Regions from separate parts of the Paenibacillus sp. V4I5 genome, predicted to be linked through region 1. Evidence: riboswitches for the same ligand, from Rfam matches in the RefSeq annotation. Region 1 holds a riboswitch; each other region holds the start of a gene.
The links. A riboswitch is a leader RNA that binds a small molecule or an ion and turns the genes downstream of it on or off. The one in region 1 is predicted to bind cyclic di-GMP.
Positions count from the first base shown of each region.

Region 2: it holds a riboswitch for cyclic di-GMP, as region 1 does, so the genes downstream of both, QFZ78_RS14055 (hypothetical protein) here and QFZ78_RS37740 (putative motility protein) in region 1, are expected to answer to the same signal.
Region 3: it holds a riboswitch for cyclic di-GMP, as region 1 does, so the genes downstream of both, QFZ78_RS26790 (GspE/PulE family protein) here and QFZ78_RS37740 (putative motility protein) in region 1, are expected to answer to the same signal.

Region 1 is NZ_JAUSZB010000002.1:7,983,179-7,987,773, forward strand. Features, by position in the region: gene carB (carbamoyl-phosphate synthase large subunit) at 1-1,189, shown strand, start outside; gene pyrF (orotidine-5'-phosphate decarboxylase) at 1,244-1,933, shown strand; gene pyrE (orotate phosphoribosyltransferase) at 1,974-2,621, shown strand; cyclic di-GMP riboswitch class I at 2,696-2,782, shown strand; gene QFZ78_RS37740 (putative motility protein) at 2,797-3,003, shown strand; gene QFZ78_RS37745 (LysR family transcriptional regulator) at 3,066-3,941, opposite strand; gene dapA (4-hydroxy-tetrahydrodipicolinate synthase) at 4,065-4,595, shown strand, end outside.
Region 2 is NZ_JAUSZB010000002.1:2,667,521-2,672,115, reverse strand. Features, by position in the region: gene QFZ78_RS14065 (glycine-rich domain-containing protein) at 1-129, shown strand, start outside; gene QFZ78_RS14060 (MDR family MFS transporter) at 507-1,730, shown strand; cyclic di-GMP riboswitch class I at 1,842-1,936, shown strand; gene QFZ78_RS14055 (hypothetical protein) at 2,039-2,344, shown strand; gene QFZ78_RS14050 (DHH family phosphoesterase) at 2,477-3,391, shown strand; gene gloA2 (SMU1112c/YaeR family gloxylase I-like metalloprotein) at 3,468-3,863, shown strand; gene QFZ78_RS14040 (THUMP domain-containing class I SAM-dependent RNA methyltransferase) at 4,243-4,595, opposite strand, start outside.
Region 3 is NZ_JAUSZB010000002.1:5,457,976-5,462,570, reverse strand. Features, by position in the region: gene QFZ78_RS26820 (TadE family protein) at 1-51, opposite strand, end outside; gene QFZ78_RS26815 (A24 family peptidase) at 48-569, opposite strand; gene QFZ78_RS26810 (Flp family type IVb pilin) at 668-859, opposite strand; gene QFZ78_RS26805 (Flp family type IVb pilin) at 872-1,069, opposite strand; gene QFZ78_RS26800 (Flp family type IVb pilin) at 1,103-1,285, opposite strand; gene QFZ78_RS26795 (DUF192 domain-containing protein) at 1,306-1,638, opposite strand; cyclic di-GMP riboswitch class I at 1,744-1,834, opposite strand; cyclic di-GMP riboswitch class I at 2,242-2,334, shown strand; gene QFZ78_RS26790 (GspE/PulE family protein) at 2,389-4,029, shown strand; partial or broken gene QFZ78_RS26785 (response regulator) at 4,059-4,406, shown strand.

The DNA.
Region 1 (4,595 bases):
TAAGAAATTCGAAGCCTTACTTAGCAAGCTCTCGATTGCTCAACCACCAGGCGGCACCGTTACATCGGTTGACCAAGCTGTGGGTACAGCTGCGAAATTCGGTTATCCGGTTATCGTTCGTCCATCTTACGTCCTAGGTGGACGCGCTATGGAAATCGTCTACTCCGATGAAGAATTGTTAAGCTACATGGAATATGCTGTGAAAATCAACCCAGAGCATCCGGTCCTGATCGACCGCTACATGCTTGGTAAAGAGGTAGAGGTTGATGCGATCTGCGATAGAGAAACGGTTCTAATCCCAGGGATTATGGAACACGTTGAACGCGCAGGGGTTCACTCCGGTGACTCCATCGCGGTTTATCCACCGCAATCCGTCTCGGACGAGATTAAACAACAAATTATCGACATTACGACGAAAATCGGCCTTGAGCTGAACGTAGTTGGTCTGGTTAACATCCAGTTCGTTATTCATAACGATCAAGTGTATGTGATCGAGGTAAACCCGCGTTCTTCCAGAACCGTGCCTTTCTTGAGCAAAGTAACGAACATCCCGATGGCTAACGTGGCTACACGCGTCATTATGGGACAAAAGCTGGCTGATATGGGCTACCAAGGCGGTTTATGGCCGGAAGACAAGTACGTATCGGTTAAAGTGCCAGTGTTTTCCTTCGCGAAGCTGCGCCGTGTAGATACGACGCTCGGACCTGAAATGAAATCGACGGGTGAGGTTATGGGGCGCGATATCAATTTTGCCAAAGCACTCTACAAAGGCTTAATTGGAGCGGGCATGAAAATTCCTGCAGCAGGATCTGTCGTTGTAACAGTAGCTGACAAAGATAAAGATGAAGCGATTGAAATCTTAAAAGGCTTCTATCGCCTTGGATATAAAATCATTGCAACAGGCGGAACGGCAACAGCGATCGAACAAGCTGGTCTTCCAGTGACGACCGTTCACAAGCTGAGCGAAGGTTCGCCTAACATTCTGGATCTCATCCGCAGCGGTGATGCACAGTTCGTTGTGAACACACTGACGAAAGGTAAAGAGCCAGAGCGTGATGGTTTCCGCATTCGTCGTGAAGCTGTAGAGAACGGTGTAGTTTGTATGACATCACTTGATACAGTAAGAGCGCTTGTTAATATGCTTGAAACGATCAACTTCTCCTCACGAGCAATGCCAATTCATGTCTAAAGGAGAGTGACGAATTTGAGTACGTTAACTCGCACAGATGTTACTGGACGCATTATGGTCGCTTTGGATTATGCTAACGCAGAAGGTGCTGAAGGGCTGCTAAAGCAGCTCGAAGGCATCCCGTGTTACGTGAAGGTGGGCATGCAACTGTTCTATGCTGCGGGTCCCGGCTTCGTCGCGAGTCTGAAAGATCGCGGCTACAAGGTGTTCCTCGATGTGAAGATGCATGACATTCCGAACACAGTCAAAGGCGGCGCGGAAAGCGTGACGCGCCTTGGGGTTGACGTGTTCAATGTCCATGCTGCCGGAGGCAAGCAGATGATGGAAGCCGCCTTGGAGGGTGTCGACAAGGGGTTAGTAACTGGAGCTGTACGTCCGATCGTGATCGGCGTGACGCAGTTGACCAGCACCAGCGTGCAGGTGCTGAATGATGAGATCGGCCTGACCGGTACGGTTGAGCAGGCCGTCATTCGCTATGCCCGCTTGGCGCATGCTGCGGGGCTGCAGGGTGTTGTCGCGTCACCGCTAGAGGTGACAGCGATTAAGGCGGCGTGTGGTGACGGGTTCGTCACCGTGACGCCAGGCATTCGCCCGGCTGGAGCCGACGTGGGTGACCAGTCGCGCATCATGACGCCGGCTGAGGCGTTCGCGCAGGGGACGGATTACGTCGTGATCGGTCGACCGATCACAGGCGCAGCGGATCCAAGAGCAGCAATTGAAGCGATTATCGATTCAATCGTGTAGTATGCTTTTGTCTAACAACGGAAGGAACGGTGGTAGGAACATGAGTCAACTCGAAACAATCGCGCAGCATATTGCAGCGTCATTATTAGATATCGAAGCAGTAGCACTTCGACCGCAGCAGCCTTTTACGTGGACTTCTGGCCTCAAGTCGCCAATCTATTGTGACAATCGTCTGACAATGTCACACCCAGCTATTCGCGAAGCGATCGCTGACGGCTTCGCAGCTTTGATCCAAGAGAAATTTCCGGATGCTGAGGTTGTTGCTGGTACGGCAACAGCGGGGATTCCTCATGCCGCTTGGGTAGCTCAGAAGCTAGGTCTCCCGATGATCTACATTCGTGATAAAGCCAAAGGACATGGCAAAGAGAACTTGATTGAAGGCACTGTGAAACCAGGTCAAAAGGTGATCGTGATTGAGGATCTTATCTCTACGGGTGGCAGTTCTTTGAAAGCAGCTATTGCAGTCAAAGAAGCTGGCGCTGTAGCGCTGGGTGTGCTGGCGATTTTCTCCTATCAGCTAGATAAAGCAACAGATGCGTTCCAAGATGCTGATATGCCACTGTATACTCTTTCCAATTACTCCACACTGCTTGAAGTGGCTTTAGAGAAGGGGAAAATCAAACAAGAAGACATGGAATTACTTCGTTCTTGGAGATCAAATCCTGCTGCATTTGGTGTAGATCTGTAGCTACTTATAATGCGAAGATTGACGAATTGTGTAAGAATATCCTATACTGGATAAGTGCTAGGTACTGCCTAACATCTGCGAAATGGCAAATGACGCGAAAGCGACAGACGCAAAGCTATAGGGGCTTCTCGGTTACGGCCGCATGCTCGCCAGCTACCGAACGATGAGAGGAGAAGTGCTCGTAAATATCAATAGTGTTCTGACTGCAATTAGCGGTGGAGATGCATTGAAGCAAGCCGTTGGCATTCAGCTTTTAAGCAAAGTAAGTGATATGCAAGCAGCTTCATCTAGTACATTAATACAGGATTTTGCTAAATCCCAACAGCTGGTTACCGCTTCTGCGACACCGCATTTGGGTGGTAATCTCGACATCCGCATATAAGTTCATAACAGAAGAAGCTCTACCTTTACGAAAAGGAGAGCTTCTTTTTTTATTTGCCGAGGTTATTCTTGAGTCAGTTGTTGAATGAATGTTTGCAAGGGCTGGGACATCCACTTTTTGGGGTGGAGCAGCAGTTGAAGATCCAGTTTTAAGTCCGAATGTGAAAAAGGAAGATGGGCAAGTTTCCCTTGTTCCAGTTCGTTCTGTACGGCAATTTGGGGCAGCAGGGCGATGCCAAGGCCATTCATGACGCAGTGCTTAATTGTTTCTAAATTACCGAGCTCAAATCCAATTTGAAGCGGGACAGCATGATCTTTTAGTAACTTTTCAAACATACCTCGATAGATGATGCAGCCCTCTTCAGTAACGATAAATTCGGCTTGTTGAAAATCAGTTAGCTGTATTTGTGCTCGCTTCGTTAGCGGATGCTCAAGCGGTGCTACCAAAACCAAAGGTTCTTCTCTGACTTTCGTGCATGCAAGTGCGGTGTCTGCCGGATAACGATCTAATATTAGCCCTATATCATAATCCCCTTCTCTTACTTTGGTAATAAGCGAAGCTTCACTGTCAGGGAAGAGCTGGATATTAAGACCAGGGTAAAGCTGTTTCAGCACATGTAAATAGGGCGGTAAATAGTAAGCTGCGAGTGAGTTAATCGTACCGATGGTCAGTGTTCCGCTAACCTCACTTGTTATCATTTCTTTGGATTGATCATAGAGGTCAAGCATTTGCAAGACCAGCTTTAACAAGCTTTCACCAGGTGCTGTTAATCGAAGCTGACGTCCATATCTTTCGAATAATGGTACGCCATACTCTCGTTCCAGCTTCTGAATTTGCATCGTAATACTGGATTGCGCATAGCCCAATTCTTCGGCAGCTCGTGTAAAGCTCTTTCTCCGTGCAACCTCCCGAAAGGTTCGGAAATAGGTTAAATCCATGGGAACCCCTCGCTTTAATATCAAAATTTTTGATGAGTCTTATCATTTATTATAGCTAACTGTGATTCAATGATCCATGCTAAAGTGAATGTACAAATGAATGAGGATTGGGAGATGATTGGGATGTTAAGAGAAAAAGACTTAAACGGGATCTATGTTCCCATTATTACGCCATTTGATGAGGAATACGAGGTGGATGCAGCCTCTTTCTATAATCTAGCTTACAATTTATTTCAAGATGAGGTAGACGGACTGGTCGTCAATGGAACGACAGGGGAATCGCCGACGATTACAAATGAGGAAATGGCGATCTTGTTCGCTACAGCACAAGCGGCTCGCGAGGCTGCGCAAGTAGATGTTCCGCTCATTGTAGGTACAGGAACGAATGTTACCTTGTCCACGGTGAAAAAGACGGAGGCTGCAGGGAAATTAGGGGCTGACGCCGTTTTAGTCGTTGTGCCTTACTATAATCGGCCGAGTCAACAAGGGATCATTGAACATTTTCGCCGGGCAGCCAGCGTTGGTGTCCCTGTTATTTTATATGAAGTACCGCATCGCACGGGTGTTACGTTGGAACTTGATACTGTGCGTACGATACTTGAACTCGATGGTGTCATAGGTATGAAGGACAGTACGCCGAACACCCGATTGGTG
Region 2 (4,595 bases), 5.3 Mb from region 1:
GGCGGCTATGGAAGCAATAACGACAGCTCAGGAGATCAAGGTAGTGGTGGCTCTAGCAGCTGCAGCTCCGGCTCGGGTTCTTCTTGCTCGTCAGGGTCGAGCTGCGGGTCTGGATGCGGCGGCAGTTAACGTAAGCTGTGGAAGCAGCATTCTGTTCGTAAAATCGCATGACCCCGACTGGGGTTCCGGGTAAAGCGGCGAATGGACACTAGGAACATGATGAAAACTTTCTTTTGGACACTCTCCGTCGGAGGGTGTCTTTTGTTGTGCGCCCAGCATGGGCGCTATCTACAGGGTTCAAGTCCTGAATGGCGAAGGCAGTAGTAGCCATTAGCTTAAGACAAGGGTGTCGCCCGCGAGGATGAATCTAAAGGAAGTCAGCGGCTCACAGATTCAAAACTAGAGCCAAATTGGAGACACATATCGTCATTTTTCGTGTATAATTGGAATTCGGTGTCGATTTCTTTGACCTTCGGTAAATTAAACAGCGATAGGAGTCATCTCTAATGAATCGATTGCGTGGTTTTCTAAATTCTTATCATCCCATTGTACATACGTTAATACTTGGAACCGTTATGGCTAGGGCCGCGTCCTCTATGAGTTTGCCGTTTCTCGCGATTTATTTAGCCAGACATACGTCGATGAGTGCGGTGATGATCGGAATTGTCATTGGGATGGGTTCTTTGGCTGGGACCGTAGGCGGTTTTATTGGGGGCACCTTATCGGACCGATTCGGAAGGCGCATTATCATGCTGGCGGCGCTTTTCGGCTGGGCGTTCGTGTTCTTAGGCTTCGGCATGGTTAAATTACCAATTCTGTTTATGCTGCTCAATATGCTGAACGGCTTGTGCCGATCCTTTTATGAGCCCGTGTCGCAGGCGTTGATGGCAGATCTCACAGAACCTGCTAAGCGACTTAAAGTATTTTCGATGCGGTATATGGCTATTAATCTTGGTGTTGCAGTCGGGCCACTTTTGGGTGCCTTTTTCGCTACGATGAACGGTGCGCTGCCTTTTCTCATCACAGGAATCATTTATTTTATTTATGCGGTCACTCTTTACGCACTGCTCATCGCTTTTGGCATCAAGAAAATCGAGGGTGAGAAGAAATCTTCGGTTACTTTCGGTTCTGCTGTGCGAGTGATTCGCAGTGATATGACTTTTCGCTTGTATATCTTTGGTGGCATTATTGGAGCTATCGGATACTCCCAGGTGATGGTGACACTTTCGCAATATTTGGAGCAGAGTTTTGTCGATGGCGTGAAAATGTTTGCGATCTTGATGAGTGTGAATGCGATTGTGGTCATTGTCATGCAGATTCCACTTACTCGGTTGGCCGAAAAGTACACGCCAGTCGCTGCAATTGTAATTGGCAACCTAATGTTTGCGTTAGGGGATGTCGGCTTTGCATTTTCCCACTCGCTGGTATGGCTAATTATTTCGATGGGTATTTTCACCCTTGGCGAGATTCTAAATTACCCCGCTGCTAATATGTTGATTGACAAATTAGCTCCCGAGCATATGCGTGGCACCTATTTTGGCGCTCAAACATTAACGAACATAGGCCACTTTATTGGACCCTGGGTAGGTGGGTTCTTGCTCGTTTCTTATGGTGGAGATACGTTATATGTTCTTATGGCTGTTCTTACAATTACGGGATCCATTTTCTACTGGAGAGGCTCAATTCGTCAAATGATGGCGAAAAATACGTCGAAAAAAGAATTTTTTTGAAAAATAATGCAAAATTAGTTCTTAGGAACTATTCGATTTCAAAACGACTTCCCGTATCCTTGAGAGTGTACATATTTATTACTCTTAGTTCTTCAGATATGTAGCAAGACATCTCGACAAAGGCAAAGCTGGCGAAAGCCAGTGACGCAAAGCTAAAGGGGCTTCCTTGTCCTGCAAACCGGACTCGCAGCCAGCCAGCCGCCGAACGATTGGGTATCAACATCAGAACCCCTCCGATCGGTTCACTATGGTGGGGTTTTTCTCTGTCATAACAAATTCATGTAAAAATAAAAGGAGGATCCAGCAGCATGCAATCAGAAGGAATACAACAAGAAGAACAAAAAGTGACCTCGCTATGTGGTAATCATGTTGCCCGTTTGGTGCCTTCCTCGGATGGACCAAAGCTCATGATTAATCGGGAAGAATACGCATTAAATGAAAATTGTTGGGATGTTGAAATGTTTCACGGGAGAAACAATAGCATCTTGATTTTCTACTGGAAGGGCGAGGTTAAACTTTCTGTGAAAATGCCGCCGATGTCGCAAATTGAAGCATTTTTGACAAGGCTTTATCAATGTTTATCATCCAAATTAAGAACGGTACAGCCTATCTAGGCGTACCGTTTTTTTATTACCAGCTGTAAGGGATTTATAAAGACAAAATGATTGTCACAAATTGACAAAAACTGATATAATGATTGTAGGTTTTAGTAGTGCTTTGGAACTATTTTTAGGGGGATACATAGCATGAGATTAATCACTCGTTCGGATTTTGACGGATTAGTATGCGCGATGCTTTTCAAAAAGTTAAACATGGTGGATGAAATGAAATTCGTCCATCCCAAAGATATGCAGGACGGTTTGATAGAGGTTTCGGAAAACGATATTTTGGCCAATGTCCCTTATGTAGCGGGTTGTGGCTTGTGGTTCGATCATCATTCCAGTGAACTTGAGCGGATGGGCGAAAAGATTGAATTCAAAGGGGAAACCCGTATCGCGCCAAGTGCGGCACGTGTTGTTTATGATTACTATGGAGGGCCTGAGACCTTCGGTGATATCGATGATATTATGCGTGGGGTAGATAAAGCGGATTCGGCGCAGTTCAGCAAAGAAGATATTTTGAACCCAAGCGGATGGGATTTATTATCTTTTATCATGGATGCTCGAACGGGTTTAGGCCGTTATCGCGATTATCGGATTAGTAATTATCAATTGATGGAAGATCTTGTGGAGCACTGTGCAACGATGTCCGTTCATGAGATTATGGAATTACCAGATGTGAAAGAGCGTGTTTCGCGATATTTTGAGTTAGATGCCTTATATCGTGATATGCTTCAAACCTATACGCGGACGGAAGGCAATGTTATTATTACCGACCTTCGTGATGTGGAAACCATCTATCCAGGGAACCGTTTCATGGTGTATGCCCTTTATCCGGAGCAAAATATCTCGATTTGGGTCGTCGATGGCCGAAATAAACAAAACTGCGTCTTTGCTTGTGGTCACAGCATTGTGAATCGCTCGTCCAAAACGAATATTGGCAATTTGATGCTCCAAAATGGTGGAGGCGGTCATCGTGCAGCTGGTACTTGCCAAGTTGACTATGTGCACGCTGAGGAAGTTTTGAAGAAAATTGTTGAAACGATGAGAACAGACGGATAAAATAAGTGAAACGGACCGCAGGATGGGGAGTTCCCGGAAAGCGGTTTTTCACGAAATGGGGACAGGGGGCAATGGAGTGGAGTTAGAACAAATTCATCATGTGGCGATCATCAGCTCCAATTATGAGCGATCGAAACACTTCTATGTCGACTTACTTGGATTAACAGTCATACACGAAACATATCGTGCAGAACGTGACTCCTATAAGTTGGATCTACGCATCGGGAAGACCGAGCAGCAGATCGAGTTGTTTTCATTTCCGAATCCTCCGCTGCGAATTAACCAGCCTGAGGCAAGGGGTCTTAGGCATCTGGCTTTTGTCGTGCCGAATATGGAACAAAGCGTTAAGGAACTTGAGAGCAAGGGGATTGTGGTAGAACCGGTGAGGATTGATCCTATTACCGGTGACCAATATACTTTTTTTGCAGATCCGGATGGGTTGCCCTTGGAGTTGGTGGAACATGCGAAATGATCGCCAAGAAAGGACAGAACAGGAGCCGAAGCTGAGGTTTGCCAAAGGCTGCCTATGGAGTATTCTTGTGTCCATTCCCTTATGGGCGTTATTGATTTGGTTTTTGTTTATAAAATAAAATCCCTCATTAGCTTGGTCTGACCGCTGCATGCATGCAGTTCGGTCGGATGAGCCGTTGAGGGATTTTTATTTTTCCACATAAGAAAGTATAAGTTTTCGGAACCCGAAAACCGCTTTCTTATTGGCGATAAAACCTAATATAGGGATCTTTGGTCGGAGACCAAAGTCTCTCCGCATATAGGGATCTTTGGTAGTAGACCAAAGTCTCTCCTCGCTAAACGCGGTCGCACATCCCTGATCGGCCTCGATAGAGGTTTTCTTACTTGTCCGTTTGTCTGCGCGGTGGCAATGGTCCTAGATACTGGAACAGGTTACATTCGATCCGACCATTAAATAGTTTGCGCTTCTTATCCGCGCGGCGGTTCATATAGTGCTCGAGCTGTGTGCTCGGGCTTAAGATGAACATGCTCCATGAAGGCATGGGAGCGGTGAGTGCACCGAGCTGGCGCAGCGCCACCTCTACATCTTGCGCTTCACCAAGCCGCTCTCCATAAGGAGGGTTGGTGATCAAGCAGCCGTAGTCTCCGCGTGGGCGGGCTTTAGCTACTGGTTCCACGAGCAGCTTGAACTGCTTCGTCAAGCCGGCGGCTTTCGCGGCAGCCTCTGCGACTT
Region 3 (4,595 bases), 2.5 Mb from region 1:
AAGAATAACGGCAAACTCCGTCAGCGACTGCCCTCCCTCATCTTTGATCATAAAATCCCCCACCCTCTAAGCCAAAGACTTAATACCGCACCTCCTGCAATCGCAACACCATACGGAAATGCTGCCGTAAAGGCGTCATCTTTCATAGCAGAAGATATTTTCATCCCATATCTTAGCAGCACTACCGAGAAAATAACTTGCTTGAGTCTCTCGATAACACCCTTACGTAATAGGAGGAGTGCAAGTGCGATCACACCGCCGATTAATGCCATGTAGACGGAAGCAAGCAGCACGAATGTTACGCCTTTGAATGCGCCGACAAGCCCGAGCAGCTTCACGTCGCCGGCACCCATTCCTCCTAACAGATATGGAATCAAAAGGATACCGAACCCCACAACAAAGCCTAGTACACCATCCACAAAACCAGGAAAGCCGTCAGATGCGCTTAGCAGCATGAAACCGATTACAGTGCCTGGTAAAGTGACTGCATTGTAAATCTTGCGTGACTTCAGATCGGTGAATACGCAGATGGCGAGAATGATAATGAGCAAACTGTCAACTACAACCATACCTGCCTCCCAAGAATGTTTTTATAAAAAGGGTCTACGTTCCGTAAAACGTAAGACCCTCTTCATTGGAGCGTTAATATAAAAGACAACCGCTGTTATTATGGAGTACCATTAGTCGCATTTGCTACATCTTGGTTGACTCTGTTGAAGAGTGTGAGAATATTACCCTTCAGTGCAAACAAAACACCAACTACACCAACCGCGATTACCCCAAGAACCAGACCATACTCTGTCATCCCTTGACCCTGTTCTTCAACCAAAAGATTTTTGATTTTGCTCACCTTAATCATTTCACTCCTTTTTTAATCGAGAAGTCCTACTGTTCTGGCTGATTGCTCGATGACTCGAACACTTTTATCGTAGAGGCTGTAAACCTCCAACTTTATACCAAATAAGATACTAACTACACCCACCGCAATAACGCCAAGTACCAAGCCGTACTCTGTCATACCTTGGCCTTGCTCATTTGTATACAAGTCTACTAATTTAGCTGTCATCATATAGTTCCCTTCCATACAAGAAGGCTGATTTTATTAAGTGCGAGTAGCTGCATTCGAGACATCATTGTTCACTCTGTTGAAGAGTGTAAGAATATTCCCTTTTAATGCAAACAGAATGCCAACTACACCCACCGCAATTACACCCAGAACCAATCCGTACTCTGTCATCCCTTGTCCTTGCTCTTCTGTTAAAAGACCTTTGATTTTGTTTTTCATTTTAATTTCCTCCTCGTTTTTTAAATAAATTGGACCGTTTGACCGACGGTCGTTCGGGTAAGGCCGATACTGCCTGCGGGAAGTTCCACCACTGAAGTCGTGCCTTTGAATACAGCGCCAACGCGTCCCGGCTTCAACTGCTCTTCTACGCCTACGACACGATGCTGTTTATCCAGATAAACCACATCAATCGCGTATTGCATGAAAAAGGTATGTACCGATCTACACGGTTCGATGTGAAGGCATAACCCGCTGGAAAGTCGCTTTGTAAAGAGCAACCCACGTAGTCTGCGACCAAAGGTTTTGGCCTCCATCACCTGCTGGGCTATCGTTTCGCCCGTATTCGTATTCACCAGCCTCAAACAGTCTTGACCCCCTTATGCCAAATAAAAACCCCACCTTTCCCGAAAGGTGGGGTTGCTGCTGTATATGCACAGCAAAACAAACGCCCTTCCTCTTTCGGCAGCTGGCTGGCTTGACACGTTTTGTCGTGCGTTAGCCCCTATAGCTTTGCGTCGCCGGTTTTCACCGGTTTTGCCTTTGTCGAGATTCCAGATGCGATGTTCCGCTTGGAATTCGTTGTGATGCTTTCATCATAGAATTCGACTTGATTTTTAGGTATCCACCAAAAAGCCCAATTTTCTAACAATTTAGATAACTCATTTTCATGCCAAAAGACACCTTCTCTTATAGTTCTCCTACTATTTATTGTGGGTATAAAGTGATAACGCTGTTCCATCATTTAGGAGAAAACCCCTTGTTTTATGTCATTCCCATAAATTCATAGGCTTTGAAAGGCAGGATTTTTTTTAGGCTGGACCTACATCCGAACCAAAAAAAAATGCTGAAAATTAGGAAAATAGTACGACTAGTGCAAGGAAGGAATTTAAATAAACTTACAGAATGTTATTATTCATGTCGAATTATATGGTTAGACGAATCCTGTAATCCAAGTGAATGATAAAAGGCAAACCCGCGCGAAAGCCGGGGACGCAAAGCCACGGTTCTAACCCATCGAGATACGATGGCATGAAAGCCGGGCCGCTCTAGCAGCTTGGTTTTTTATTTTTCATTAAATAGATACGTTCAGTAAGGAGGAGCACATGCGCATTGGCGAACTTCTAGTCATGAATGGCGTTATTACGGAGGAGCAGCTCGATCAGGCGCTTAAGGAACAGACGCGTCACCCAAAAAAGCTCGGGGGGATACTGACCGAATTTGGGTTTATCACCGAGCGTCAGCTCGTCGAGGCGCTGGAGTTCCAACTAGGCGTACCTGTCGTAAATCTCAACGAAACGATATTTGATCTTCCTACAGTCCAGCTCATAGATGAATCGATTGCCAGGAAGTATCATCTCGTTCCAATCAGCTGCGCCGGAGGTAAACTCAAGGTGGCCATGATCGACCCTTTAAATAAAGAGGCGATTAAAGCTATTCAAATGGCGACGGGTATGAGTGTTCAACCGTTTATAGCCATGCGAATCGAAATGGAAGAAGCCATCAACCGATATTATGGTGTCGATACAACCGTAGAAACGTTGAATGAAATCATTCAAGCCGGCGTATATCAACAAGCAAGTGGCATTCATATCGAACCGCATGAAGACGGGCTTATAGTCAAATACCGAATTGACAGTTCGCTCAAAAATAAGAAAACGCTTTCTAAACACATGCATGAAACGTTGTTCAAACGCATCAAACTTCTAGCCAATCTAAATGCCTCTGAAGAGCGGCTGCCACAAAACGGCCGTTTTCAGATTAAGGTTGACCACAAGCAGTTGGATATACGCGTATCCACCCTGCCAAGTGTTAACGGCGAAAGCCTATTTCTTCGCTTGACAGATAATTCTGAACCTCAACTAGCCATTTCCGAGCTTGAGTTCAGTGAAACCAATTTGCAAAAATTCGAAAAAGCGCTTGGACTGCCAAGCGGCATGATCTTGATTTGCGGGCCGGAAGGCAGCAGGAAAACTTCCATGTTATATTCGATCCTCACTCGACTGACAAACGAAAACCATAGAATCATAACCATCGAAGATCCAATAGAGCTCAGAATGCCGGGAATTACACAGGTGGAGGTGAACGAACAGCTCGGCCTGACTTTTGCTCATGTGCTTCGGTCGGTATTGCGTCAGGATCCGAACGTCGTCATGGTCAGTGATATCCATGATGCGGAAACGTTTGAAATGGCAATAAGGACGACCCTCACCGGCCGTATTGTGCTCGGTGCCATATATGGCAGCAGTGCAGTCAAGACTATAAGCCGGCTGATGGACATGAATAAAGACTCGCACCTGCTCAGCGCTTCGCTTTCCTGCATTGTGACTCAGCGTTGGGTAAGGCGAATATGCCGTCAATGCGCTCAATCCTTGCCCGCTACCGAAGATGAAATCAAGCTATTTGAAGCTCATGCAGTTCTGCATTCGGATGATCAGAAGAACGGAAAAGGAATTATCGGCAATTTCCGAACCTTGGTATCCACCCAGATCAGCGGCAAATTAACCGTGACTCGAGGGACTGGCTGCAGAGTATGCAACGATACCGGTTATCGAGGTGTGGTTGCCCTACAGGAGGTGCTGCTTATTGACGGAAAGCTGCGCGAGCTCATTACTGGGCAACGTCCGATCCAGGAAATCGAAAACCATTTAGTGCAAATCGGCTACAAAACGATATTGTACGATGGGCTACTCAAAGTTCGTGAAGGCATCACTACCGTCGAAGAAGTGTTAAAAACGATCGATTGACAGCAATCCAATTCTAAGGGGGAACTAGGATGTCTTACCGATTTCTTATTGTTGATGATACCCAATTCATGCGCAAAATGGCTGCCGATTGCTTAAAGCAGAATGGTTATGAAGTGGTTGGAGAAGCGACTAACGGTAGAGAAGCTATTAAGCTGTATGAAGAACTGATTCCGGATATCGTCCTGATGGATCTAACGATGCCTGAAATGAATGGCATCGATGCCATTAAGGAAATTCTTAAGCTCGATCGCGACGCCGTCGTGTTGATCTGCTCGGCCAGCAATCAGCAGGATTTGATTTTCGATGCGCTTGAAGCCGGGGCTAAAGGTTACTTAATGAAACCTTTCAACCCCGTCCGTTTAATTGAAATGATCCAAACTCATGCAGAACCCCATCTCGGCGTTGCACCTTCGGCTAGCAAGGAAGACCTTACGGCACATTCAGAGGATCAAACTCCTATCGAATTCGAGGATAAGCCAAGTGTGATCGAACACGAACATCCCGTAGAAAAATGTGAAGACAATCAGGCTGAAGCTGTCGTGGCGGGCATTGAGCCTGCCGCGTTG